3 regions of the Erwinia sp. 2186 genome follow, and region 2 is predicted to be linked to each of the others. Evidence: predicted binding sites of a transcription regulator. Region 2 holds the regulator's gene; each other region holds the start of a gene.
What was found. The regulator PurR, encoded in region 2, represses purine synthesis genes. The targets are predictions, from matches to a motif close to CANGCAAACGTTTGCNTG.
Positions count from the first base shown of each region.

Region 1 (9,661 bases), 1.6 Mb from region 2:
ATACGGCGATAGCTGAGGTCGTCATTGTATTCGGTTGGCGTGTTCACCTGCAGGATCTCAGAGCAGAGGTTGCTCATGTTAATCCGGCCTTTAATCGGGTTCGCGCGGTTTACCGTGTCTTCAAACATGATGTACGGATAGCCGGATTCGAACTGGATTTCCGCCAGCGTCTGGAAGAATTCACGCGGATTGATAAAGGTGCGGGTGATACGGTCGTCCGCCAACATCTCTTCGTATTTTTCGCTAATGCTGATATCCGCGAACGGCAGGCCGTAAATACGCTCAACGTCATACGGCGAAAACAGCGCCATCTGCTGGTTAGTCTTGGCCAGCTGGAAAGTGATATCGGGAATCACCACGCCCAGCGACAGCGTTTTAATACGGATTTTTTCGTCGGCGTTTTCGCGCTTGGTATCCAAAAAACGCAGGATATCCGGATGATGAGCATGCAGATAGACGGCACCTGCACCCTGACGCGCGCCAAGCTGATTGGCGTAAGAGAAGGCGTCTTCCAGCATTTTCATCACCGGGATCACGCCCGATGACTGGTTTTCGATACGCTTTATTGGCGCACCCGATTCACGCAGGTTGGAAAGCAGAAAAGCGACGCCGCCACCGCGCTTGGAGAGCTGTAAAGCGGAGTTCACCGAGCGGCCAATTGACTCCATATTGTCTTCAATACGCAGCAGGAAGCAGGAAACCAGCTCGCCTCGCTGCTGTTTTCCACAATTGAGGAAGGTCGGCGTGGCCGGCTGGAAACGACCAGACAGCATCTCTTCCATCAGCGATAAGGCCAGCGACCGATCGCCTTTGGCCAGCGTCAACGCCACCATGCAGACGCGCTCGGTAAAGCCTTCCAGATAGCGTTTACCATCAAAGGTCTTCAGCGTGTAGCTGGTATAAAACTTCCACGCGCCAAGGAAGGTCTGGAAGCGGAAACGGCGTTGATACGCCTGCTCAAAAAGCGAACTGACAAATTCAAACGGATAAGCATTCAGCACGTCGGCTTCGTAGTAGCCCTCTGAAACCAGGTACTGTAAGCGCTCACCAACGGAATCAAATTTCACGGTGTTCGGCAGAACATGTTGCAGGTAATACTGACGCGTGGCTTCTTTATCTTTCTCAAACTGAATGTTGCCGTCGGCATCGTACAGATTGAGCATCGCATTCAGCGAGTGATAATCCAGCACGGCCGGATTCGGGGTTATGAGTGTACTTTCTGTCGCTGCCAAAATTCGGTTACTCCCTGATAAACGTTGGCGATGTCGTCGGCGGTGCCCAGTAGCTCGAAGCGGTACAGGCATGGCACCTGGCATTTCTGCGCAATGATGCTGCCGGCCAGGCAATAGGCTTCGCCGAAATTGCGATTACCGGCGGCAATCACTCCGCGGATAAGTTGGCGGTTACTGACATCGTTTAAAAACTGGATGACTTGCTTAGGCACCGCGCCCTGACTGGTGCCGCCGCCGTAGCTGGGCACCACCAATATATAGGGTTCATCCACCTGCAAACGCTGCGCGGCATCCAGTGGAATGCGGCGCGCAGGCAGGCCGGTGCGGATGACAAAACGGTGCGTGTTTTCAGACTGGCTGGAAAAATAGACCAGCGTCGACATCGTCTTAACCCTGCATCGCCGTGAGTGGGCGAAGCGCGGAGATTTTGTCCGGGCGGAAACCGCTCCAGTGATCTTCTTCCGCCATCACGACGGGCACCTGGCGATAACCCATCGATTTCAGCGTTTCAACGGCAGCCGGCTCGTGGTCGAGGTTAACCAGTTGGTAATCGAGGCCGTGCTTGTCCATGGCGTTTTTTGTCGCATTGCACTGGACACAGTTGTTTTTTGTGTAAATAATAATGCGCATGATTCGTATTTACCTTATGGTCTGGTTGACGTCTCGTCTGGCACGCTTTTTGCTGCAATCCGCTGCCGTCGTTTAACCACATGTAGTGGCTGAGTTGATGGGATAAATACTAGATATAGTGTTTAGATATTGCAACCACACAATATCCAGGTATAAGAATTTTCTTGATGAGGAAAATGGACAGGCCTTGTCAGGCGCGGGATGCAGCGTTTTAAGACCGGCAAAAAAAAATCCCCACACCATCAGGTGCGGGGATTTGTCTGTAAAGTAAACGAAACTAGTTACGCGATGAGGTGGTCGTTGCAATCAACGCCCCAACAAAAATACCTAATGCAGTACCAATCCCAACTCCATGCCACGGTTTGTCACGCACATAAGAGTCAACTTGCCCACCGGCATCTTTTGCCGCCTGGGTCACACGGTTATTGCCGTGGAGTTTGGCGCGAGTCTCTTTCAACATCGCTTCTGCGCGGGAACGTGCACCGTCGACTTCATCTTTAGTCTTACTTCCGTAAGATTTCAGCAGATCGTCAAGGGTATCGGCCAGCTGATTGACGTCCTGATTGATATCAATGTCTTCATTTTTAGTGTTTCGGTTAAACATTTTTCTCTCCCTTGGAAATGAAACGTACTATTAACTATAGACCATCATGCAGATTTTTAGTGACCCGGACCGGAAAGCAGGGCGTTTATGGATTATTCCGAAAGCGCTTAACCTTCACGCTGTTGTAAGGTTGCAGGGTTGGCACGTTTTAGAGGAATGAGTATGTATTTACGCCCTGATGAAGTTGCTCGCGTACTGGAAGGTGCGGGATTTGAAATGGATGCGGTCACCGCAAGAGCCTATGGTTACCGTCGAGGCGATAACTATGTCTACGTTAATCGTGAAGCGCGCATGGGCCGTACCGCCCTGATTATTCATCCTGTGTTGAAGGAAAAAAGCCACGGCTTTGCGCATCCGGCCTCCGATATGAAAGCCTGTGAAGAGTACGTGCAGTTTCCGATGTATCTGGCTGGAGAGAATCAGGATCACTACGGCATCCCCCACGGTTTTAGCTCCCGCGCGGCGCTGGAACGCTATATCGTAAACATGTTTGGCTGAGTAATCAGCCCGTTGAGTTTTCGGCGCACGCGTTGGTCGCGCTGAAAATCTCGCCCCCGCACGATCATCCCTCACACTCAGTAACGTTGCTTTCACCGGCCAGAATCGGTATAACGCTGACCCCATGTAGAAGTTTAGACGTCTAAACGGATAAATCAGCGATGCAGCAAAGCAAGCCCGAGACAACTCAACAATTCAAGCGCAGCATGAAAGCCCGCCATCTGGTGATGCTCTCGTTAGGCGGCGTGATTGGCACCGGCCTGTTCTTCAATACTGGCTATATCATTTCCACCACGGGTGCAGCTGGCACCTTGCTCGCCTATATCATTGGGGCGCTGGTGGTCTATCTGGTGATGCTGAGCCTTGGCGAGCTGTCGGTGGCGATGCCAGAGACCGGGGCTTTCCATGTTTATGCGGCCCGCTACCTGAGCCCGGCGACGGGTTACACCGTTGCCTGGCTTTACTGGCTGACGTGGACGGTCGCCCTTGGCTCAAGCCTGACCGCTGCGGGTTTCTGTATGCAGTACTGGTTCCCGCAATCGCCGGTGTGGCTGTGGTGCCTGCTGTTTTGCGCGCTGATTTTTATGCTGAACGTGGTCTCTTCCCGCTTCTTCGCGGAAGGGGAGTTTTGGTTCTCGGTGATCAAAGTGGTCACCATCCTGGCCTTTATACTCCTCGGCGGGGGAGCCATTTTCGGTTTTATCCCGCTGAAGGATGGCAGCAGCGCGCCGTTCTTCCACAATCTCACCGCCTCTGGCTGGTTGCCGCACGGTGGCCTGCCGATCCTGATGACCATGGTGGCCGTCAACTTTGCATTCTCCGGTACCGAGCTGATTGGCATCGCGGCGGGTGAAACCGAGAATCCGCACAAAGTTCTGCCAATGGCGATCCGCACCACGGTCGCACGGTTGATCATTTTCTTTGTGGGTACGGTACTGATCCTGGCAGCGCTGATCCCGATGGATCAGGCGGGGATCGTCAAAAGCCCGTTTGTGATGGTCTTTGAAAAGATCGGTATTCCGTATGCGGCCGATATCTTTAACTTTGTGATCCTCACGGCGATCCTCTCGGCGGCGAACTCAGGATTATATGCTTCGGGCAGGATGCTCTGGTCGCTGTCGAATCAGAATACCTTGCCGCGCTGCTTTGCCAAATTGACCTCCCGCGGTATCCCGCTGATGGCGATTTCAGTCAGCATGCTGGGAGGCTTGCTGGCGCTGTTTTCCAGCGTGATTGCGCCGGATACGGTGTTTGTCGCGCTGTCGGCTATTTCGGGTTTTGCGGTGGTGGCCGTCTGGCTCAGCATCTGCGCTTCCCATTTCTTCTTCCGCCGTGAGCATGTGCGGGCGGGTAAACCGCTGACAGACTTGAAATACCGCGCGCCCTGGTATCCGGTGACGCCGATCCTCGGCTTCCTGCTTTGCCTGCTGGCCTGCGTTGGGCTGGCGTTCGATCCGGAACAACGCATTGCGTTATACTGCGGCCTGCCTTTCGTAGCGCTGTGCTACGCGGCCTATCATTTCACTCAGCGACTGAAAAATCGCGAGCTGGCAAAGGAGAGTGTGCGTGTTACCGAATAAACTTTCTGTAGAACAACAGGTGGCCGCGGGGCTGGTGCTGGATGGCGCAATGGCCACCGAACTTGAAGCGCGCGGCTGCGATCTGACCGACGCGCTGTGGTCGGCCAAAGTGCTGATTGAGAACCCTGAACTGATTTATCAGGTGCACTACGACTATTTCAAGGCGGGCGCGCAGGTGGCCATTACCGCCAGCTATCAGGCAACCCCGCAGGGCTTCGCCAAACGTGGGCTGAGTGAAGAACAGTCGCTGACGCTGATTGCCCGCAGCGTGGAGCTTGCCAGCCGTGCCAGAGCGGATTACCAGGCTGCCGAACCGCAGGCCGGCAATTTGCTGATTGCCGGCTCTGTCGGGCCCTACGGCGCCTATCTGGCGGATGGATCCGAATATCGGGGTGACTACAGCTTGCCGCAAGCAGAGATGATGGCTTTTCATCGCCCACGTATTCAGGCATTGGTTGCAGCTGGGGCGGATATCCTCGCCTGTGAGACGATGCCATCCTTTGCAGAGATTCAGGCGCTGGTGGCCTTGCTGGCGGAGTTTCCCGGCACTCCAGCCTGGTTCTCTTTCACGCTGCGTGACGGGGAACACCTGAGCGACGGTACGCCATTAAGCCAGGTCGTCAGTGTGCTGGAGAGTTGCCCGCAGGCCGTTGCGCTGGGACTGAACTGTATCGCGCTGGATAAAGTGACGGCTGCGCTGCAGACCCTCAGCTCACTGACCAAAAAGCCGCTGGTGGTCTATCCCAACTCCGGCGAGCAGTACGATGCGATCAGCAAAACCTGGCACAGCGATGCCTCAACCTGTACGTTGATCGACAATCTTTCTGCCTGGCAGTCTGCCGGGGCTAAATTGATCGGTGGTTGCTGCCGGACAACGCCAGCTGATATCGCCGCGATCGCCCAGCGCTGCCATTCACGATAAGCCGCTAAAAATTTGTCTTATTACGCCCGCAATGGTCGGGCGTAATTAATGAAAACCCGTCAGACTCCGCTTAGACTATTCTGAATATTTAAATTGGCAGGAATGCATATGAGAAGGCTTTTGCTGGCGCTGGCTTCAGCGTGGTTATTGAGCGGATGTGCCACCATCGTTGGCGATCAGACCCAGGACGTTTCCATCCAGACCTGGCCTCAGGGCGTGAAATTTGTGGTGCAGGATGAAACGGGAAGGGCCGTTGCAGAAGGGATTACCCCTAAAACAGTCTCACTGCTGAAGTCTGACGGCTCGTACCTTGGCAAGAAGAAATACACGCTGCAACTGGAGCGCGCGGGTTATGTGCCGCAGACGATCCCACTGGAAGAGAGAGCCAACCTCTGGTACATCCTCGGCAACATTCCGCTGGGTGGCATTCCTGGCTGGCTGTTTGTCGATCCGTTTAATGGCGGCATGTACAACATCCATCCGGAAAAAGTGAATACCATTATGAATCCGGTGGGCGCACGCGGCTAGATGCGGACAACCAGGGGAAGATCGCTCTTCCCCTGGTTGCGCGTTCTGACGGGTTCAAAACCGACCCGACGCTATTGTGCCGTTGGGTTCAGCATCACGTGAGCGGGTTTATGTTTTGCCAGATACTGCTGCTGGAAAATGCACATGCGAATGGTGTTACGGTATTCGCCATTAATAAAGAATTCGTGGATAAGTTCGCCTTCAATATCGAAGCCTAATTTGGTGTAGATGTGAATGGCTTTCTTATTTTCTTTATCGACGATCAGGTACAGTTTATACAGGTTCAGCACGGAAAATCCGTAATCCATCGCCAGCTTGACGGCTTTACTGGCAAGGCCTTTGCCTTGATGGCTTGGGGCAATGATAATCTGAAATTCAGCACGTCGATGAATATGGTTAATCTCAACCAGTTCAACCAGTCCCGCTTTATCCCCTTCAAATTCCACCACAAACCGACGTTCGCTCTGATCGTGAATATGCTTATCGTAGAGATCGGACAGTTCCACAAACGCTTCGTACGGCTCTTCAAACCAGTAACGCATAACGCTGGCGTTGTTATCAAGCTGGTGAACAAAACGCAGATCTTCACGTTCGAGAGGACGCAGTTTTAAGCCATCTTCGGCAGGCATGGGAGACATATAAGTTCCTTTTATCAGATGCAATATTGCTGAGGAATTATACGTCTGACGGGAGGAAATGGCACGGCGTAAGCGTAGAAACAATGACGCCAGCACGGTTTCCGGTGCTGGCGTTTAGAATGTGTTTAAGGCATCAGAAGTTGTAGCCAGCGACCAGGTAGTAACCCCAACCGGTGGATTTCACTTCAAACTGACCGTTACCGAAGTTCAGCTCCTGGCCATCAGCCCACTGTCCGCCGTTGTGGAAGTAACGCGCCACGAACGAGTAATGCCAGTGATCGTAACCCAGCGAGAGGATATGGCTGGAAGCGATAGAGTTGCTGGTACGGGACGGGCCGGTCTCATCACGCAGATCGGAGCCCCAGTCAAAGTTGGTGAAGCCGATGTAGCTCAGATTTCCGCCCCACAGGCTGGTAATCGGCACGAAGTATTTCACCTTAAAGCGATAGCCATCCCAGCTGTTTTCGTTCGCTGCACCGTAGTTTTCCCACTGGTATTTGGCATACACGTTCAGTGAAAGGCCAACATCTGAGTGGGTATCGATATCGGTACCCAGACCCATGAACCAGGTGTTCTGGCGGTTATCGCTGTTACGGCCCATATCGTAGATATAGTTGTTCGCGAAGTACCACTCTTTGAACGGGCCGAAGCTCAGGTCCGTGTTGGTCAGCTTGTCGATAGAGAAACGAGGTTCGATTTCCATAAACAGCGGGGAGCCGTGGTCAAAGATACCGTTAGCATTGGAGTTACCCACGCCGAAGAAGTTAGTCGCATCGATATAGCCGTAGAAATCGAACCAGTCTTTTTTGGCGAACGCTTCGTATTCCAGATATACGTCATTATTGAACTGAGGTCCGAAACGGGTGTGGTAGCTTCCCACCACGTTGACGCTCTGATGCCACCAGTCGGAAACATACTCCGGCGAATCGGTAGCAGCAGTTGAAGAGGCACTATAAGAGAGCGCTGCGAGTGCGCCAGCCATCAGAATTTTATATTTCATTATATTACCACAGGCTTAATGACCCTTTTATGAAGCCACTGCGAAGGTCTTATTAAGTCGTCAACAGAAGAGGAAAGGGTGACTGTTTTCACAGCAAAAAACACCCGCGATGAATGCTGCGGCAGTGTGCCGTCATCCGCGCTTAAGGAAATAGATATCGCTCACACTTGTCAAACCTTGTTTCATTTCACTTTAGGTAAAGTGTGATGGGTGTCACAAATATGTTTGACCGGATGGTCTGAAAGGGGATTGAGGACAGGAAGGGGGTTTTTTGAGCCAGGTAATCGTTTGCATCGCTGTTTAAGGTAGAACAGGCAAAAAGCGGAAGTAGAATTAGCGATTCTGCCGTGGGAAGAGAAGGGGAATGGCAGCGGCTTATAATAAGGTAAGCTTATGGATAGTGGCGTTTTTAGCGTCGCGTCATCCCTGGCGAGATGAGCCCTTTTTGGTTTCATTAAGAAGATCGCGGGGAGTGATCTCCTTAATAACACCTGCAAAATAGCCGCAGAATTTTACCGGGGCAGAATCATCTACTCTTCGTCGCGTTCTTTATTTGCCCGCTGACGTTCGTAATAGTCATCTTCCGCCGTAATGATTTCATCCATCAGCGAGTCCATATCGACTTCATGAATCTCTTCAACGAACAGTCCTGTCAGCGGCGTTTCTGGGGTTAACTTGCCGTCTTCATACAGCAGCCAGATTTCTTTCGCATAACGGGTTTTAAGCAACTGCGGAGCAAACTGACCGTAGTACGCCGTGATGTTATTCACGTCACGCTCGAACATGGCTTCAGCATGGTTATTCGCTGCAGCATCGACAGCCTGAGGCAAGTCGATAATGACCGGGCCTTGCGCATCGAGCAGTACGTTAAATTCCGACAGGTCACCATGCACGATACCGGCACACAACATGCGTACGATATTACGGATCATGGTATGGAAATCAGTCACCGCGCTTTCTTCGGACATAGTCACATCGCTAAGACGTGGAGCCACCATGCCGTCTGCATCCGTCACCAGTTCCATCAGGAGCACGCCGTCGATACAAAGATAGGGCTGAGGGACTCGTACGCCCGCTTCTGCCAACCGGAACAGCGCATCCACCTCTGCGGTTTGCCAGGACTCTTCCTGCTGCTTGCGGCCGAATTTAGAGCCTTTCTGCATCGCACGGGAGCTACGTGAGTTACGGACCTTGCGGCCTTCCTGATACTGCACGGCCTGCTTAAAGCTGCGCTGTGTCGCTTCCTTGTACACTTTGGCACAATTGATCTTGTCACCGCATAACACAGTGTAAACGTCGGCTTCCTTTCCGCTTTTAAGGCGTTGGAGCACATCGTCTATCAGGCCATCATCAACCAGAGGTTGGATTCGGTTTGGGATTTTCATGCGGCTTTATACCTTATTTCAGCCAGGTTACGAAAGATATCAGGCACAAAAAAACCCACAAGGTTTTCACCGTGTGGGTTCTCAGGACTTCATCGAGTGGGTCTGGTAACCATCGACCAAGAATTTGGTGGAGCTGGCGGGAGTTGAACCCGCGTCCAGAATTACTACACCGTCGGCACTACATGCTTAGTCCAGTCTTTACATTCGCCGGTTAGCTGCGAACGGACACGCCACTAACCAACTAGCCTGATTAGATTTAGTGTTTCAGCCCCAGGCAGGACATCCACACGAGTTCTTTTGTTTTTGACCTCTCTTGATCCCCGTCCTAAGAACGGAGGCTAGGGAGAGAGGGCTCTGAGCAGGTTATTAAGCTGCTAGTGCGTAGTTTTCGTCGTTTGCAACTATTTTTTTGCGGCTTTTAACGAGGCAAACCGCCCCTCGGCATGCTCCTAGGGCTTCGCAAATCCTGTCGAATCCAGAATCAGCCCCAAGTACTACTGTGAAGCAGTATAACAGAAAAACCTGTCGCTACGCCATAGGCTTAGCGATTTGCGTGTTTCATAATACGTGCTTTGTCGGTCTTCCATTCGCGATCTTTGATGTCACCGCGTTTGTCGTGCTCTTTCTTACCTTTGGCTACGCCA
Region 1 is NZ_CM173824.1:1,197,162-1,206,822, forward strand. Features, by position in the region: gene nrdE (class 1b ribonucleoside-diphosphate reductase subunit alpha) at 1-1,187, opposite strand, end outside; gene nrdI (class Ib ribonucleoside-diphosphate reductase assembly flavoprotein NrdI) at 1,205-1,615, opposite strand; gene nrdH (glutaredoxin-like protein NrdH) at 1,620-1,862, opposite strand; gene ACXKZG_RS05515 (DUF883 family protein) at 2,140-2,466, opposite strand; gene ACXKZG_RS05520 (DUF2002 family protein) at 2,629-2,964, shown strand; gene mmuP (S-methylmethionine permease) at 3,126-4,544, shown strand; gene mmuM (homocysteine S-methyltransferase) at 4,594-5,466, shown strand; gene ACXKZG_RS05535 (hypothetical protein) at 5,575-5,994, shown strand; gene speG (spermidine N1-acetyltransferase) at 6,066-6,623, opposite strand; gene ACXKZG_RS05545 (nucleoside-specific channel-forming protein Tsx) at 6,766-7,632, opposite strand; gene ACXKZG_RS05550 (PA4780 family RIO1-like protein kinase) at 8,163-9,017, opposite strand; RNA gene ssrA (transfer-messenger RNA) at 9,143-9,506, opposite strand; gene smpB (SsrA-binding protein SmpB) at 9,559-9,661, opposite strand, start outside.
Region 1: ACXKZG_RS05545 (nucleoside-specific channel-forming protein Tsx) is a predicted target of PurR. The motif match lies at 7,910-7,927, and genes of this name have one in related genera.

Region 2 (9,661 bases):
ACAGCTGTGGCACACCGGCCGTATTTCGCATACCAGCGTGCAGCCAGAAGGCAAAGCGCCGATCTCCTCTTCGGCTATCAATGCAGAAACCCGCACCTCGTTGCGTGATGAGCAAGGTCAGGCTATCCGTGAAGCGACGTCCACACCGCGTGCTCTTGAGCTGGATGAAATTGCGGGCGTCGTCGCTGATTTCCGCAAGGCGGTGGAGAATGCCCGTGAAGCGGATTTCGATCTGGTTGAACTGCACTCTGCGCACGGTTACTTAATCCACCAGTTCCTGTCCCCGGCCTCCAACCAGCGTAACGATATCTATGGCGGCAGCGTTGAAAACCGCACCCGCTTTGCGCTGGAAGTGGTTGATGCCGCGATCGCAGGTTGGAGCGCGGATCGTATTGGTATCCGTATTTCTCCGCTGGGCCCATTCAACGGCCTGGACAACGGTGAAGATCAGGAAGCTGCAGCGCTGTATTACATCGCTGAACTGGCTAAACGTAACCTGGCCTATCTGCATATCTCCGAGCCCGACTGGGCCGGTGGCAAGCCGTACAGCGAAGCCTTCCGGAAAGCGATTCGCGCGGTGTATCCCGGCGTAATTGTTGGTGCAGGTGCCTACACGGCAGATAAAGCCGAAGATCTGATCGAAAAAGGATTGATTGATGCCGCTGCCTTTGGCCGCGTGTACATCGCTAACCCGGATCTGGTTGAGCGTCTGCGTGAAAATGCCCCGCTGAACGATCCTCGCCCTGAGCTGTTCTACGGCGGCGGCGCGGAAGGTTATACCGACTACCCAACCCTCGCGGGCTGATACCCGATTACGTGATAAACAGGCTGCGCTGAGCGCGGCCTTTTCTTTTATCACCGCAAGTTGATGAATTTCCCGGCAGACAGAGCCTTCTGATTACCCTGCGGGCAAATCGTCGCTATACTTATTTTTTCCCCGTTATCGGATGATGACGTTTTACACCAAGAGGATGTTATGCGCTTACTTCACACCATGCTTCGCGTTGGCGATCTGCAGCGTTCCGTTGATTTTTATACCAAAGTGCTGGGTATGCGCCTGCTGCGTACCAGTGAAAACACCGAATATAAATACACTCTGGCGTTTGTGGGTTACACCGATGAGAGCGAAGGCGCTGTTATCGAACTGACTTACAACTGGGGCGTAGACAGCTACAACCTGGGCGACGCTTACGGCCACGTCGCGCTGGGCGTTGATGATGTTGCAGCGACCTGCGATCGCATTCGCAATGATGGCGGTAACGTAACCCGTGAAGCTGGCCCGGTTAAAGGCGGCACCACCATCATCGCCTTTGTAGAAGATCCGGACGGCTACAAAATTGAACTGATTGAGAACAAGCACGCTGGCCACGGCCTGGGTGATTAATGTTCCGGGGTGCCATAATGGCACCCTTCTTCCCCCTTCCCCTGCTGCATCTCGTGGTGAAATTTGCCATAATGCGCGCTGCATTTTTTCGCCAATGAGATCCTGATGTCTGAATCGAACGAACTGAACGCCCTCAGCAGCCGTTTTCGCGGTTTTTATCCGGTAGTAATTGATGTGGAAACCGCCGGTTTTGATGCGAAGACCAACGCATTACTGGAAATAGCCGCCGTCACCCTGAAAATGGATGAGAATGGCTGGCTGGAGAAGGACGAAACGCTCCATTTCCACGTTGAGCCGTTTGAAGGTTCCATTCTGCAACCCGAAGCATTGGCTTTTAACGGTATCGATCCGTCGAATCCGCTGCGCGGTGCGGTGAGTGAATATGATGCCCTGCATGCCATTTTTAAACTGGTGCGCAAAGGGATTAAGGATCACGGCTGCAATCGCGCCATTATGGTGGCCCACAATGCCACCTTCGACCTTAATTTCACCAATGCCGCTGCTGACCGTGCAGGGTTAAAGCGCAACCCGTTCCACCCCTTCGTGACCTTTGATACGGCGGCACTGAGCGGACTGGTGCTGGGTCAAACCGTGTTGGCCAAAGCCTGCGCCGCTGCGGGAATGGCCTTTGACAGCAGCCAGGCACACTCCGCGCTGTACGATACCGTGCAGACTGCCGACCTGTTCTGTGAACTGGTAAACCGCTGGAAACGCCTCGGTGGCTGGCCGCTGCCGATCGCAGAAGAAAGCTAGCCTGCTAACTTTCAGCCATACTCTGCTGACCTAATGTGGAGATGCTGAATGAAAACAATTGCTGTCGTTGCGCCCGGTGCCATGGGATCTGCCATTGCCGGGCTGCTCACCCACCATCATCTTGAAGTGCTGACCTTAATCGAAGGTCGTTCCCAGGCAACAGCTGAACGCGCTAAACAGGCTGGGATGACGCCGGTCAGTGCGGAAGAATTGATGCGCGCCGATGTCATCCTCTCTATCGTCCCTCCCGCCTCAGCGGTGACGCTGGCGGAGTTTCTGGCTCCTCTGCTGAGTGCTGCCCAGACCAAACCCCTTTATGTCGACTGCAATGCCATCGGTGAAGATACCCTGAAACGGGTTGCCGCAACGATTGCGCCTACCGGCGCGGGGTTTGTCGATGGCGCGATTATCGGTCTGCCGCCGGCGTCCCCTGAAGATGAAAGTCCGCAATTTTGGTTTGCGGGCGATCGGGCTGACTCTCTGGCGGAACTGGAGAGGTTCGGATTGCGGGTCAAAATCATGCAGGCGCAGACTGGCGCGGCGTCGGCGTTAAAAATGTCCTACGCCGGGATCAATAAAGGCATCACCTTGCTGTCTGCGCTGATGCTGATTAACGCCAGTCGGGGGGACGCTGCCGGAGCACTGCTTGAGGAAATGGAGGCGAGCCAGCCGGCACTGCTGGCGCGTTTGCGCAAGGCTATTCCGGATATGTACAGCAAGGCCTGGCGCTGGGCGCCAGAAATGGAAGAGATTGCGACGTTAAATGGCCGCGAATTGCCCGGCGAGCCGCTTTTTCACGCCCTTGCCACCTTCTGCCGTCAGATGGCTGAGGATCAGCAACAAGGCGGAGATTTCACCGATCTGCTTAACGCTTTTCTGCAGCAGCAAAAATAAGCATAAAAAAAGGCAGGCGCTCATCACGCCTGCCTTTTCTGCTTCTGACGGGCTTATTCCGCGGCGTCAGAAGGGTATTTTTGCGCGGTATCTTTAATCAGCTGCTGCAGTTCACCCTGCTGGTACATCTGAATAATGATGTCGCAACCGCCGACCAGTTCACCGTCAATCCACAGTTGTGGGAAGGTTGGCCAGTTGGCGTATTTAGGCAGCTCAGCACGAATTTCTGGGTTCAGCAGAATATCGACGTAGGCAAAACGCTCGCCACAGGCTGAAAGTGCCTGAACGGCCTGGGCAGAGAAGCCACAGCTTGGCAGTTTTGGTGAGCCTTTCATGTACAGCAGAATCGGGTTTTCTGCTATCTGGCGCTCAATTTTTTCAATAGTACTCATAAATGGCTTCCTTAATCGGATACTTCGTGTCTATTTATTGTAGCGACTCTGCGGGCCCGATGAAAACGACATTTTTTAACAGTTGGGCACGCCCTCAGAGCCGCCAGCGTGCAGGCGATAGCGTTAAAATAACATTTTCCTATTGCTTTCGCTGGATTAATGCATGAGAAAAGCACAGGTTTTGCGCAGATAAACAGCTGATTTGGCTAATTTTTACAGTTTTTACTTGCTCTGTATCATTGAAACAAAAAAGACCTTACCTTTTGTTAATGAGTTAGATTAGAATTGCAAAATGACGCTGCTGAAAGGCAGAACTCCCTGTTTCTGGCAAGCTGTGGCCTCTGGTCGTAGCACAAACTGTTAATGGTAACGATGCGTTTACTTATCACGCTCTTCATGCTGGCCTTTGCCCAGCTGTTTTTCAATATGGCGCACGCATCGCCACATGCCCCTATTAATGCAAATCATCATAAGGCAGATAGCGGCACGCCTGCCCGAGAGGATGAGCGACGTAAACGCCGACCGGTTAAAGCCAACAGCACCAAAAAAGTTAAAGAATCCACCAGCAAAAAATCTCGCTTAACCTCAGTACAGAAGTTGAAGCTTAAAAAGAAACCTTCGCTGCAAACCGCCTCTGTTCAGACTGCCCCGTTGCACTCCAGCAAATACAAAAAGAAAACCACCTTAAACGCCGGAAAAAAACGCTATGGCCGCCATCGTGGCAAGGTTGTCGATACTGCTGAAGAGCTGACGTCAGATTCTGTTTCTGCGCCATTAAAGTTAAGCAAAGCTCACCGCGCCCGCTATCAAAAGGCCCGTGAAACCGCGATGACCAAACTGATGGGCCAGCTAGGTAAACCTTACCAATGGGGCGGAACGTCGCCTAAAACCGGCTTCGATTGCAGCGGCCTGGTGTGGTATGCCTACAAAGATTTAGTGAAGTTTAAAATCCCGCGCACGGCGAATGAGATGTATCACCTGCATGATGCGGCTTCGATAAAACGTGATGAGCTGGAGAAAGGCGATTTAGTCTTCTTCCGCATTAACGGGCGCGAGACGGCGGATCATGTTGGCGTGTATTTAGGTGGTGGGAAGTTTATTCAGTCGCCACGTACTGGCAAGGATATTCAGGTCAGCGCTCTGGCAGATGATTACTGGCAGCGCCACTATATTGGTGCCCGCCGGATGATGACGCCGAAAACCATTCGATAGCGGAAATACTCAGAGCCGATCGTCAGACCGGCCCTGTTTGCACTTAATGCATAATCGCGGTGAAGCTAAACGCCATAATCATCAACAGTGCGCAAACCGTGGTCAGTAACGAGAACTTCAGATCGGTATCCATTTTTAATCCTAAATAGCCCTACAGTTTATGATGCCATCAATTTTCCCATACTTGACGGTAAAAATCTCGTTTTCTCTGCCAAGCCTTGTTAGAATTCTTTTTTTGTTGCGCAACGGCCCGCACCTTAAGGTGTTTAGCGGTCTTTAATCAGCGCTTTTTCCTTCCTGACGACTCCGGACAGCAACTAAAAAACGACTTCAGACGTCAGGTTTTCGATCTCACCAAGCAAACGATTAACAACAGGCTTATCAAATAGTTAAGATAAGCGCAGGAGTAGTTATTTCATGGCAACAATTAAAGATGTGGCAAAGCAAGCCGGGGTGTCCACCACTACCGTCTCCCACGTCATCAATAAAACCCGTTTCGTTGCAGAAGAAACGCGGGAAGCCGTGTGGGCCGCCATTAAGGCGCTCCACTATTCACCCAGCGCGGTTGCCCGTAGTCTGAAGGTGAATCACACCAAAACAATCGGACTGCTGGCTACCTCGAGCGAGGCGCCCTATTTCGCCGAAATTATTGAAGCCATTGAAAACCGCTGTTTTGCCAAAGGCTACACGCTGATCCTTGGTAACGCCCACAATGACCTTGCCAAGCAGCAGGCCTATCTGTCGATGATGGCGCAGAAACGCGTGGATGGCCTGCTGGTGATGTGTTCCGAATACCCTGACGAGCTGATCACCATGCTGGAAGATAACCGCAATATTCCGATGGTGGTGATGGACTGGGGCAAATCGCGCGGTGACTTTACCGATACGGTAGAAGACAACGCCTTTGAAGGCGGTTATCTGGCTGGCCGTTATCTTATCGACCGTGGGCATCGAGATATTGGTGTCATCCCGGGTCAGATGGAGCGCAACACCGGCGGTGGCCGTCTCGCCGGATTTATGAAAGCATTGTCTGAAGCGGGCATTACCCTGCGTGACGAGTGGCTGGTTCAGGGCAATTTCGAACCAGAATCAGGTCACCAGGCGATGCAGCAAATCCTCTCGCAGAAGCAGCGTCCAACGGCGGTGTTCTGCGGTGGCGATGTGATGGCGATGGGCGCAATTTGTGCGGCTGATGAGATGGGTCTGCGCGTTCCGCAGGATATATCGGTGATCGGGTACGATAACGTGCGCAACGCCCGCTACTTCACTCCGGCGCTGACCACGGTTCACCAGCCAAAGGAACAGCTGGGCGAAACCGCCTTCGATATGCTGTTAGATCGTATCACCAGCAAGCGTGAAGAACCGCAGACGATTGAAGTACATCCTACGTTGATCGAACGCCGTTCGGTTGCCGATGGTCCCTTCCTGGATTACCGCCGCTAGTCCCGCTCAGTGCTGAGGGCGAATTCTCCCTCAGCACACCCAATTGGCTCAGGGCTCTTCCTTCAGCCATTCACTGTTCAGCGTGTCACTGTCACCCAGATAATCCAGCAACCAGCTCAGCGCCGGTGAAGCCTGCTGCTCAGACCAGCTCACGCAGCACGGACTGTCCGGAAATCCGCCTTCCAGCGTCAATTCATGCAAAGCGCCTTTTTGCAGCAGCGGTTGCGCCAGATGGCCCGGTACCATCCCCACGCATAAGCCCGCCAGCAGGCAGTCAAATGCGCTTTCCCAGTCTGGCACCACCAGCCGCCGCTGATTATCCAGCGTCCATGTGGTGCGTTTCGGCAAGGCTCTTGAGGTATCTTCCAGCACCAGTGAAGGCCATTCGCCAATGGCCTCTTCACTGGTTTCTGCGTGCTGACGTGCCAGCGGATGATCCGCGGCAACCACACAGCGCCAGTTGAGCGCGCCCATATTGCGGAAGGCGAAGCGGCCACCTACCGGGATAGCCTGTGTCGCGCCGATGGCCACATCCACCCGCCCGTCGGCCAACGCATCCCAGACGCCGTTAAAAACTTCTGCTGACAGATGCAGTTCCATATCCGGAAAGTGCCGATAAAAGTCGACTACCAGCTGTCGGGTTCGCTGAGATTTAACGATGCGATCGACGGCGATATTAATTTGCCCTCGCCAGCCGTTAGCGACCTGCTGGCACTGCCGTCGGGTGGCGAGCATTTTTTTGATGACACTGCGGCCCTCCTGGATAAATACTCGTCCCGCATCGGTCAGCACCACATCACGGTGGCGACGCTCAAACAACGGCACGGCAAGCCATTCTTCCAGCTGCCGCACGGTATAACTGATGGCTGAGGGTACGCGATGGAGCTCTGCGGCGGCAGCGGTAAAACTGCCGCTGCGGGCAACTGCATCAACCACTTCAAGGGAATGTTCTGACCACATAATCTGCCTGCAATATTTTTGAACGCAACCTGCAAATATTACCGTTTCACAAGCTGTATGGCACGCGATTACACTCTGCGGCGTTTCGTTCATCACAAATAAAGAGCAAAAGAATGCCTTCGAAAGGATTTATTGTTTACCTGGCGCTGTTAAGCGTGGCAGGTTTCCTCGCTACCGATATGTACCTGCCTGCCTTTGGTGCCATGCAACAAGACCTGCAAACCGATGCCGGGATCATCAGCGCCAGCCTCAGCCTGTTCCTGGCGGGTTTTGCCATCGCCCAGCTGTTTTGGGGTCCGTTGTCGGATCGTATTGGCCGTAAGCCTGTGCTGTTGATGGGTCTGAGTCTGTTCGCCGTCAGTTGTGGCGCGATGTGGTGGGTAGATTCTGCTGCTGCCCTGCTGGCGTTGCGCTTTGTGCAAGCGGTGGGGATTTGTGCCGCTGCCGTCAGCTGGCAGGCACTGGTTGTCGACCGCTATTCCGCCAGCCAGGCAAATCGCGTATTCGCCTCCATCATGCCGTTAGTGGCACTCTCGCCTGCGCTCGCGCCGTTACTGGGCGCCTGGTTACTCAACCATTTCAGCTGGCGCGCCATTTTTGTCGCGCTGTTGCTGGTCGCAGTGGTGCTGCTGATTTCCACCTTGTTCCTCGCCCCAACGGTGAAGAAGCCGGTGGTGGATGGCGTGAAGAAAATGGGCTTTTTCAGCCTGTTAAAATCGCCGGTTTACAGTGGTAACGTGCTGATTTATGCCGCCTGTTCAGCCAGCTTCTTCGCCTGGCTGACCGGTTCGCCCTTCATTCTCGGCGATCTTGGCATGTCTCCCGGTGACATTGGGCTGAGCTACGTGCCTCAGACGCTGGCCTTTTTGATTGGCGGCTTTGGCTGCCGAACGTTGCTGAAACACACTGAAGGCCGCTCCCTGCTGCCCTGGTTACTGGCAATCTATTCACTCAGCATTGTGGCTTTTTTTATCGCCGCGCAGATTGAAGATCCGTCTATGGTGGCGTTATTGCTGCCGTTCTGCGGTATGGCGTTAGCAAACGGTGCGATTTATCCGATTGTCGTGTCGAATGCCCTCTTACCCTTCCCGCAATCGAGTGGTAAAGCCGCTGCCCTGCAGAACACGCTGCAACTGGGTTTGTGTTGCATCGCCAGTCTGATTGTTTCCACATTTATCAGCACTTCGCTGTTCACCACCTCGCTGGTGATGATCTCGACTGTTGTTCTGGCAGGAATCGGCTATATTTTACAACGGGCGAAGGCGGAAAAGCTCGCTCTGGCGGACGCGCACAGCGGTCGCTAACAGCTTGATTCCAATTGGTTAGCACCCTAACAATAAACAATTGAATATTGCCTGGCGTGAGCATATACTCATTTCAGGCAACACAAAATAACAAGTTCGTCGCAATTTTTTGAGTCCTGACAGGGTGGTCAAGGTGTTATCCCGCGCGGCATTCGTTGCGCAACTCTGCAGGCACTATTCTTAACAATCCTCTGTAACGCCGGATATCAGGCGTACGGTTTATCCGTGCGTGTTCTCAAATCCTGTAGAAATTGTCTATTCTATTTCTCAGGTTTCAATCACACAGGGTGATGGAGAAGCTATGAGTTCATCGTGTATAGAAGAAGTGAGCCTGGTCGAGGATCATTGGTATCGAATCGTCCAGGAAATGCTACGCAATGCAGATATTGAGGTCAACGGCACACGCCCCTGGGATATCCAGATTAAAAATCCGGAGTTCTTCAAGCGCGTGATGCAAGAGGGCTCACTGGGATTGGGCGAAAGTTATATGGATGGCTGGTGGGAATGCGAAAATCTGGATATGTTTTTCCATCGCGTTCTGGTCGCCAAACTCGATCAACAACTCCCCCACCACTTTAAAGATACGCTCAGAATAGCTGCCGCCAGATTAACCAATCTGCAATCACGAAAACGCGCCTGGATTGTCGGTAAAGAGCATTACGATCTGGGTAACGATCTGTTCTCACTGATGCTTGATGATCATATGCAATATTCCTGTGGCTACTGGAAAGAAGCGCAAACGCTGGAAGAAGCACAGAATGCTAAATTAAAAATGATCTGCGATAAACTGCAATTAGCACCAGGCATGTCACTGCTGGATATTGGCTGTGGTTGGGGCGGACTGGCTGAATATGCCGCCAGAAATTACGGTGTCAGCGTATTTGGCGTCACTATCTCTGCTGAACAGCAGAAAATGGCTCAAGAGCGATGTGAAGGGCTGGATGTCACTATTCTGTTGCAAGATTACCGCGATTTAAACCAGCAGTTTGACCGCATATCTTCCGTAGGCATGTTTGAACATGTTGGACCTAAAAACTACGCCACCTATTTTGACGTGGTAAACCGCAATCTGAAACCTGACGGTATTTTCCTGCTTCACACCATCGGTGCCAATAAGACCAATGAACATGTTGATCCCTGGATCAATAAGTACATTTTCCCTAATGGCTGTCTGCCTTCAGTACGCCACATCTCTGAAGCGCACGAGCCGCATTTCGTTATGGAAGACTGGCACAACTTTGGTCAGGACTATGACACCACTCTGATGGCATGGCACGAGCGGTTCCTCGCGGCCTGGCCCCAGCTGGCAGAAAAATACG
Region 2 is NZ_CM173824.1:2,769,221-2,778,881, forward strand. Features, by position in the region: gene ACXKZG_RS12755 (alkene reductase) at 1-805, shown strand, start outside; gene gloA (lactoylglutathione lyase) at 977-1,384, shown strand; gene rnt (ribonuclease T) at 1,490-2,137, shown strand; gene ACXKZG_RS12770 (NAD(P)-dependent oxidoreductase) at 2,186-3,031, shown strand; gene ACXKZG_RS12775 (Grx4 family monothiol glutaredoxin) at 3,085-3,423, opposite strand; gene ACXKZG_RS12780 (C40 family peptidase) at 3,796-4,635, shown strand; gene cydH (cytochrome bd-I oxidase subunit CydH) at 4,679-4,768, opposite strand; gene purR (HTH-type transcriptional repressor PurR) at 5,053-6,078, shown strand; gene punR (DNA-binding transcriptional activator PunR) at 6,127-7,038, opposite strand; gene punC (purine nucleoside transporter PunC) at 7,152-8,342, shown strand; gene cfa (cyclopropane fatty acyl phospholipid synthase) at 8,644-9,661, shown strand, end outside.

Region 3 (9,661 bases), 840 kb from region 2:
CCTGCGGCCGGCACCGTGCTTGCCGCGCCGCGTCTGCTGGCGTTGCTCAACCTGAAATCTGGCGCAAATCTGGATGTCGGCGATACCACGTTACGCGTGGCGGGTGAGGTGGTTCAGGAGCCCGATGCGGGCTTTAACCCGTTCCAGACTGCGCCACGGCTGCTGATGAATCTGGCTGACGTCGGCAAAACCGGGGCGATCCAGCCGGGGAGCCGCGTGACCTGGCGTTATAAGTTTGCAGGCAACCCTGAGCAGCTCAGCCGTTACGACAGCTATATCAGCGCGCAGATCAAACCCGATCAGCGCTGGATCAGCGTAGAGAATTCGGAAGATGCGCTGGGCAAGTCGATGGTGCGTGCCCAGCAGTTCCTGCTGCTGTCGGCATTGCTGACGCTGATGCTGGCGATTGCCGCCGTGGCTGTGGCCATGAGTCATTACTGCAAGAGCCGTTACGATCTGGTCGCGGTGCTGAAAACCCTCGGTGCCAATCGTGCCGCGTTAAGAAAGCTGATTGTCGGCCAATGGCAGGCGGTGCTGCTGCTGGCCGCGGTGTGCGGTGGGGCGATCGGTATGGGCTTTGAAGTACTGCTGCTGCGGATGTTGAAGCCGGTGCTGCCGGGTGAACTGCCCGCCGCCAGCGCCTGGCCGTGGCTGTGGGCCATCGGTTCGCTGTTTATCATCTCGCTGCTGGTGGGCCTTCGTCCTTATCGCCTGCTGCTGGCGACTCAGCCGTTGCGCGTACTGCGTCGTGATGTCGTGGCCGATGTCTGGCCGCTGAAGTTCTATTTGCCGGCCATGGCGTTGGTGGTGATTGCGCTGCTGGCGTTGCTGGTGGGCGGCAGCAAATTACTGTGGGCGCTGGTCGGCGGCATTATCCTGTTGTCTGCACTGCTGGGGGCGATTGGCTGGGGTGGATTAATGCTGCTCCGCCGTCTTAGCGTGCGTAATCTGGCGTTCAGGCTGGCGATCAACCGGCTGTTACGTCAGCCCTGGACCACGCTCAGCCAGCTGGCGGCTTTCTCGCTGTCCTTTATGCTGCTGGCGTTGCTGCTGGTGATGCGCGGGGATTTGCTGGACCGCTGGCAGCAACAGCTTCCGCCGGGCAGCCCAAACTATTTCCTGCTTAATCTCACCCAGGATCAGGTGCCTCAGGTAAAAACCTTCCTGGAGAAGAATCACGTTGAGCCGCAAACCTTCTATCCGGTTGCCCGCGTCCGGCTGACTGGCATCAACCAGAAGCCCGCCGATCCGGCGCTGGACAACGCCTTAAACCGCGAGCTGAACCTGACCTGGCAGGAACAGCTGCCGGATCATAATCCGCTGACGGCAGGAAGCTGGCCGCCGAAAAAAGGCGAGGTGTCGATGGAAGAGGCGCTGGCCGGACGACTGGGCGTGAAGCTCGGCGATACGCTGACCTTTACCGGCGATACGCAGGAGTTCTCGGCCAAAATCACCAGCCTGCGCAAAGTTGACTGGGAGAGCCTGAAGCCAAACTTCTTCTTTATCTTCCCGCCTGGCGCACTGGACGATCAGCCGCAAACCTGGCTGACCAGCTTCCGTCTGGAAGGCAACAATGCCTTGCTGGCTCAACTCAACCGGGAATTCCCCACCCTGAGCCTGCTGGATATCGGCAGCATCCTGCGCCAGATTAGCCAGGTTCTGGCACAGGTCAGCCAGGCGCTGGAAATCATGGTGATTCTGGTAACCGCCTGCGGCATATTGCTGCTGCTGGCGCAGGTTCAGGTTGGCATGCGCCAGCGCAGACAGGAGTTAGTGGTCTACCGCACGTTGGGTGCCAGTAAGAAACTGCTGCGCGGGACGCTGTGGAGTGAGTTTGCGTTGTTAGGTGGCGTTTCCGGTCTGGCTGCCGCCATGGGTGCCGAAGCCGCCTTATGGGGACTGCAGCGCAAGGTGTTCGACTTCCCGTGGGAGCCAGACTTTGTGCTGTGGATCGCGCTGCCGCTGACCGGCGCGGTGCTGCTGTCAGTGTGCGGCGGCTGGCTGGGCGTGCGGTTGCTGAAAGGCAAAGCGTTGTTCAGAAGCTATAACGCAGACTAAAAAAACAGGCCGGATCGCTCCGGCCTGCTTCATTTCTTCCCCCGCCATCCTTATCCTTTTTCGCCTCGCGACTCACATCCTCCTCGGATAGTGCTTTGTGACAGGTTAATATTGCAGGTATTATTAGCGCAAAATTTAGCTAAGGATGGAGTAAGTATGCTGCACCTGCTTGATGTGAAATATAATTTCCTGTCTGAATTAAAATCTCAGGAGCTGTTTTCTCTTCGTAAAAAAGTCTTCAAAGATCGTCTTAACTGGATGGTCAATACTGAAAATAATATGGAGTCGGATCAATACGACAATCCGCGCACCACCTATATTTTCGGCATTTATAAAGAGTCCTGTATTTGCAGCCTGCGCTTTATCGAAATTAAATACCCGAATATGATTACCGGTACCTTTAAATCCTGGTTTAAAAATATTGATCTGCCGCAGGGTAATTATGTCGAAGCCAGCCGGTTATTTATCGATAAGGATCAGGTTCAGGCGAAAGAGCTTAAGCAGCAGCCGGTCAGCGCGTTACTTTTTCTCTCGATGATCAATTATGCCCGGCATTATGGTTACGAAGGGATTTACGCCATTGTCAGCCATCCGATGTACCTGATATTTAAAAAGTCAGGCTGGAAGGTGTCGGTGGTGGAACAGGCAATGTCAGAGAAGCAGGAGAATATCTATCTGATTTTTATGCCTGTCGATGCCGGGAACCAGTCAACGCTGATGGCGCTGGTGAAAGCGAAGGTTCCCGCATTACGCTGCGAACTGGATAGCTGGCCGCTGTCATTCCCCGTCAGGAAGCACCGGACGGATTAGGTTCAGCTCTATCCCCAGACGGATGGCGTGTTTGGCATTGGTTACGCCCAGCTTCTTCACCGCATTGCCGATATGGTATTTCACCGTGGTGAGTTTGATCCCAAGGATCAGGGCGATTTCCTGGTAGGATTTGCCGACGCTGGCCCAGTAAATGATCTCGTTTTCGCGGCTGGTGAACAGTTCGCGGGTGTTCATCTCTTCGAAATCGGCTTTTCTGGACTGCTCCTGATAGAGCTGTGTCAGCTTTTCATGCGTGGTGATCAATAACATCTGCAATTTATCTTTGTTAAGCTGGATCAGCTCTTCAATATTATCGTCGCAGTGTTTATCCAGCATAATCGACAACACCACCAGATTATTATTATGATCATGCAGCACAAAGGTATAACCGTTAATAATGTCGTGGTTTCTTGCCATATCAAACAGCTTGGGTACCTTGACGCCTTTATTCAGCATCAGGTTTTCATCCCAGGAGAAAGGCGTCATACGGTAAAGAGCGGTAATCAACACCGGATCGATAAACTGGAAATTGTTCTCGATATAAACCTTAAACCACTCCTGCCGGTTAGAGATAATGGAGAAATCCGCCGGATTCCTTTTACTCATAATGGCATAGGCGTATTTAATGTTATTGAACTGGACCAGCTTCCTTTCCAGATACTCTTTGACTGACGTATTAATAGCCTGATTATCAAAAAATAATTTAGCCATGTCATTATCTCCCTGGGAAAATATTTCTTCCATAGTTAATACAGAATTTTATCATAACTCCAAACATTCGCCTAACCCCGGCGCGCAAAGGATCGCGGGAAAAGCACCGCTTGATAAAGTCGGGGAAGTCGGCGGAAAAATCAGGCGTTTATGATGTCAGACTGGCAGAGAAGGGCGGGGCGGTAAGGGTGAACCAGATCGCATCAGGGGTATCGTAAAGGTGAATATTATTTACCTTTTTATACACAACAAATTTGGTACTGGTTCCCTTGGTGTTGGCAAATTAAATCTAATGTACTAATAATAAAGAATATTTATATTTTTGTTCGCCAATACAATACGTTTTTTGCCAGGCAATTGATAGCCATACTTAAGTACAGTTAAGGACTGTCCTTTTGCAGCTCGGGCAGGAAAATCGTCCGTTTGTTCGACGTTCCTGCCAGTTTTTCCCATCAGCCCTGCAATTTCTCAACCGCCCAGGCGATGCCGCTGGCATATTCAGCGGGTAACTGCGGCACCAGCGCCTCAATAGCGGCCTGCAACGCCGGTTTGCTCACGTCCGACAGGTTAAGATGGCCCACCTTGCGGCCGGGACGAACCTCTTTTTCGTACCAGTGCAGGTGCACCAGCGGCTGATTCAGCCAGTCCAGATTCACGGCGGTGCCAATCAGGTTAACCATCACTGACGGCGTGCTGACCACCGGCTTCGGCAAAGGCAGATCGAGGATCGCCCGCAGATGCAGTTCAAACTGGCTGATGGACGCGCCATTTTGCGTCCAGTGCCCGCTGTTATGAACGCGTGGCGCCAGTTCATTAATCAGCAGGCCTTCCGGCACCACAAAGCACTCCATCGCCATCACGCCGACGTACTTCAGCTCATGCATAATGGCTGACAGCATGGTTTCGGCCTGCTTCTGCAGGGCTGCGTCAGGATCCGGGAAGGCGACGCTGGTGCGCAGAATGCCGTCCTCATGCAGGTTATGGGTCAACGGATAGAAGACGGTGCTGCCATCATGGCCGCGTGCGCCCACCAGCGACACTTCGCCAGAGAAGTTGATGCCCTGCTCAACGATGCATTCACCGTAGCAATCGGCTGGCAATGAATCCGTATCCGTCGCGCGCAGACGCCACTGGCCACGACCGTCATAACCGCCGGTGCGGCGCTTAACGATGGCCAGTTCACCGAGGGTGTTGAACACCTGCGGCCACTCTGCGGCATCCGCCAGCAGCTGCCAGGGCGCGGTGGCCAGACCCAGCTGGTCCAGTAACTGCTTCTGTGTCAGGCGATCGGCCAGACGCGGGAAAATATCGCGGTTCACGAAGGCGTTATGGTTCGCCAGTTCGCGCGTCAGGGCGGTTTCCGGCCAGCGTTCGATTTCCGCAGTGATCACGCTTTGTTGGATTGGCAGCGCTTCCGGCTCGGCATCTAATCCAACCGGATAGACGGCGATGCCCAGCGGCTCGCCAGCCTGACGTAACATGCGGCCCAGCTGACCATTTCCTAATACGCAGACCGGCTTCATGCTTCCTCCCGCGGATCCGGGTTATTCAGCACTTCATCGGTCTGTGCCTGACGCCATGCTGCCAGCCGTGAACGCAGTTCCGCATCGTGGGTGGCCAGAATCTGCGCCGCCAGCAGCGCCGCATTGGCCGCACCGGCTTTACCAATCGCCAGGGTGCCAACCGGAATACCGCGTGGCATCTGCACGATGGAGTAAAGGCTGTCGATGCCGCTCAGCGCTGCGCTCTGCACCGGCACGCCCAGCACCGGCACCAGCGTTTTCGCTGCAATCATGCCCGGAAGATGCGCCGCGCCGCCTGCGCCAGCAATGATCACCTGAATGCCATTATCCGCAGCCTGCTCAGCGAAGCTGAACAGCTTGTCCGGGGTGCGGTGCGCCGAAACGACTTCACACTGGAAGGGCACAGCCAGAGTAGTGAGGATCTCGGCGGCAAATTGCATGGTTGCCCAGTCACTTTTGGAACCCATAACAATAGCGATGCGGGCCTGCGCGGCGTTGGATGACATGCGGGTCTGACTCCTGTGATTGTACATACGTCACCTGAAAGCCGTTTAGGCGGTCAGATGGGAAGGGCAAAGAGGATAGCATGACTCGACATCAAGGAAAACGTTTGCTCAGGCATGAAACGGGCATTTGCGGGATTTTTTTAGGGCTCAGAATGGGAAGGAAATGAGGGTGGTTTCGTCTTCGCTAACGCGGATCATTGAACCTTCGTGATGCCAGGCACCCAGCACCAGTCTTTCGGCAGGCTGGTCATTCACCTCAAGCGGATGAATTGCCGGGCGATGCGTATGGCCGTGGATCAGATACTGCACCTGATGACGGGTCATCGCGGCTTTTACGGCCTCATCATTCACGTCCATGATGGTCACGTCTTTGCTGCTGTTCGCCTGTTTACTGCCTGCGCGCATCTTCAGCGCAATCCGCTGGCGGACAAATAAAGGAAGGGCAAGGAACAGCCATTGCAGCCAGGGCTGATGCACTTTTTTGCGGAAGCGTTGATAGCCCTGATCGTCGGTGCAGAGCGTGTCGCCATGCATGATCAACATGCGCTTACCGTAAAGTTCCGGCACCTGTTCTTCCGGCAATAACGTCATGCCGCTGGCGCGGGCAAAGCGTTTGCCAACCAGGAAGTCGCGGTTACCGTGAATAAAATAGCAGGGGATACCCTGTTGCTTCAGGGTCAGCAGTGCGGCCGCGATCTCAGCATGAAGCGGGTCAGGATCGTCATCGCCAATCCAGGCTTCAAACAGGTCGCCGAGAATATACAGCGCATCGGCATGCAACGCATCACGGCGTAAAAAAGCAAGAAAACCGGCAGTAATTGCCGGTTCTTCTGCGCACAGATGTAAATCTGCGATAAACAGCGTGTGAGGCATTATTCGCTGACGGTGACTTTCTGGATCACAACGTCTTCTTTAGGAACGTCCTGGTGCATACCGCTACGGCCAGTGGCGACCGCTTTGATTTTCTCAACCACGTCCATGCCTTCAACGACTTCAGCAAACACACAGTAACCCCAGCCCTGCAGGCTTTCGTCACGGAAGTTCAGGAAGTCGTTGTCTGCCACGTTAATGAAGAACTGCGCAGTTGCCGAGTGAGGCGCCTGAGTACGGGCCATTGCCAGCGTACCCTTGGTGTTTTTCAGGCCGTTGCTGGCTTCGTTCTGGATTTCTTCTTTGGTGTCTTTCTGCTTCATGCCCGGCTCGAAGCCGCCGCCCTGAACCATAAAGCCATTGATGACACGGTGGAAAATCGTGTTGTCGTAGAAACCTTCACGGCAATAATCCAGGAAGTTAGCTACGGTAGCTGGCGCTTTGTCATCGAAGGTTTTGATAACGATATCGCCATGATTTGTCTGGAAAGTGACCATGTTCTCATCCTGTAAAGGTTGGAAGTGTGAATGGTAGAGCAGCACCGGCAGCACGAGGGCGCCAGTACGCAATTAATAGACGGCTTTTATATCACAAAATGTGATGACGAGTCAGCACCAGTGCATAAACGGCACGGGGCATAACCTTGCTTTGCGTGGCGCTTCCGTTAACAATACGTCAGAATAAGCCTTTTACTGGTTTTAACCCGCACACGTCAAAACGGAATGTCTCAATGCTAAAGATTTTTAATACCCTGAGTCGTCAAAAAGAGGAATTCAAACCTATTCATGCAGGTAAGATCGGCATGTACGTGTGCGGCATTACCGTTTACGACCTGTGTCATATTGGCCACGGCAGAACGTTTGTGGCGTTTGACGTGGTAGCACGTTATCTGCGTTATCTCGGCTATTCACTCAATTATGTCCGCAATATCACCGATATTGACGACAAGATTATCAAGCGCGCCAATGAAAATGGCGAAACCGTTGAGGTGCTGACTAACCGGATGATCGGCGAAATGCACAAGGATTTTGCCGCGCTGAATATTCTGCCGCCGGATCAGGAACCGCGTGCCACGCGCCATATCAGCGAGATCATTGAGATCGTCAGTAAGCTGATCGATCGCGAGCATGCGTACGTGGCCAGCAACGGCGATGTGATGTTCTCGGTGCCAAGCGATCCGCAGTACGGCCAGTTATCCCGTCAGGATCTTGAGCAGCTGCAGGCAGGCGCGCGCGTGGAAGTTGAGCAGGACGTGAAGCGCAATCCGATGGACTTCGTGCTGTGGAAAATGTCGAAAGCCAACGAGCCAAGCTGGTCCTCTCCGTGGGGCGAAGGCCGTCCTGGCTGGCACATCGAGTGTTCCGCGATGAACTGCAAACAGCTGGGCGAGCATTTTGATATCCACGGTGGCGGATCGGATCTGATGTTCCCGCACCATGAGAACGAGATTGCGCAATCCACCTGTGCTCACGAAGGTCCTTACGTCAACTACTGGATGCACTCCGGCATGGTGATGATTGACCGCGAGAAGATGTCCAAGTCATTGAATAACTTCTTTACCGTGCGTGATGTGTTGCAGCACTTCGATGCAGAAACCGTGCGTTGCTTCCTGATGTCAGGCCACTATCGCAGCCAGCTGAACTACGGCGAAGATAACCTGAAACAGGCGCGTTCGGCGCTGGAGCGCCTCTATACCGCTATTCGCAACACCGACCGCAGCGCTGAGCCTGCCGGTGGCGAGGTGTTTGAAACGCGCTTCCGCGAAGCGATGGATGACGATTTCAACACCCCCGAAGCCTATTCCGCGCTGTTTGATATGGCGCGTGAAGTGAACCGCCTGAAAGCGGAAGATATGTCGGCGGCTAACGGCCTGGCGGCTAAACTTCGCGAGCTGGCTGGCGTGCTGGGCCTGCTGGAGCAGGATCCGGAGCTGTTCCTGCAAAACGGCGCGCAGAGCAACGATGATGAAGTGGCAGAAATTGAAGCGTTGATCAGACAGCGTCTGGATGCGCGCCGCGAGAAGAACTGGGCGCAGGCGGACATGGCGCGCGACAAACTGGTGGCGATGGGCATCGTGCTGGAAGACGGCCCGCAGGGTACCAGCTGGCGTCGCAAGTAATCGGGTGATGCGGCAGTCAACACCATAAGGGGCGAAAGCCCCTTTTTGCCATCTGCAGGAGGCGTTTATGACCATTAAGCAACTCTCTCTGGCGGGTTTCCGCTCCATTCGCGATGTCGAACTGCCGCTCTCGCAGCTGAATGTGATCAGCGGACCGAACGGCTGTGGCAAATCGAACCTGTACAAAGCCGTGCGGCTGCTGCACGAAGCGGCGAGCGGGCGATTATCGGCCGCGCTGGCGGACGAGGGCGGTATCCAGAAAACGATGTGGGCAGGCGCGCCGAAGCGGGGCGAAAACAAGCGTAACGGCAAACGGATGGTGCTGGGTGTGGAAATGGAGGATTACGCCTATCAGCTGGAAATTGGTTTTCCCGAGCCGTTGATCAGCCTGTTTAACCTCGATCCCTTGGTCAAAGCCGAGCACATCTGGTTATCCGGTCAACGCCGTCGACCGTCCTCGCTGTTATTAGAACGCAAAAACCAGGCGGCCTTCCTGAATAATATTCAGGGCGAGCGGATAGCCTATCCTTCCTCATTACATGAAGAAGAGTCGGTTTTTTCGCAACTGTCCGATCCCCATCTTTATCCGGAAGTCTCGCAGGTGCGCGAAAATATGCGCAAGTGGCGTTTCTATCATGAATTTGCCGTCTGGCCGGGATCGCCGATTCGCGCGCCGCAGGTCGGCATTCGCGCACCGGTGCTGGCGCATGACGGCCATAATCTGGCCGCGGCGTTTGAAACGCTGCGCGAGCGTGGACATACCGAGTTGCTGTATTCGGTGCTGGCGGAAGCCTTTCCGGGCAGTGAATTCTTTGTGGAAGAGCAGGGTGGCCGCTTTCAGATGCTGATGCAGCGTGAAGGCATTCTGCGTCCGCTTGATGCGGCAGAACTGTCGGATGGCACGCTGCGTTTTCTGTGCCTGGTGGTCGCGCTGCTCAGCCCAAGGCCGCCGACGTTTATGGCAATTAATGAACCGGAGAACAGTTTGCATCCGGATTTATTGCCCGCGCTGGCGTTGTTAATTGCTGAAGCAAGCCGTTACAGCCAGATTTGGGTCACCAGCC
Region 3 is NZ_CM173824.1:3,607,803-3,617,463, reverse strand. Features, by position in the region: gene ybbP (putative ABC transporter permease subunit YbbP) at 1-2,058, shown strand, start outside; gene ACXKZG_RS16875 (acyl-homoserine-lactone synthase) at 2,215-2,868, shown strand; gene ACXKZG_RS16870 (helix-turn-helix transcriptional regulator) at 2,836-3,579, opposite strand; gene purK (5-(carboxyamino)imidazole ribonucleotide synthase) at 4,032-5,102, opposite strand; gene purE (5-(carboxyamino)imidazole ribonucleotide mutase) at 5,099-5,608, opposite strand; gene lpxH (UDP-2,3-diacylglucosamine diphosphatase) at 5,756-6,481, opposite strand; gene ppiB (peptidylprolyl isomerase B) at 6,481-6,975, opposite strand; gene cysS (cysteine--tRNA ligase) at 7,209-8,597, shown strand; gene ACXKZG_RS16840 (AAA family ATPase) at 8,665-9,661, shown strand, end outside.
Region 3: purE (5-(carboxyamino)imidazole ribonucleotide mutase) is a predicted target of PurR. The motif match lies at 5,702-5,719, and genes of this name have one in related genera.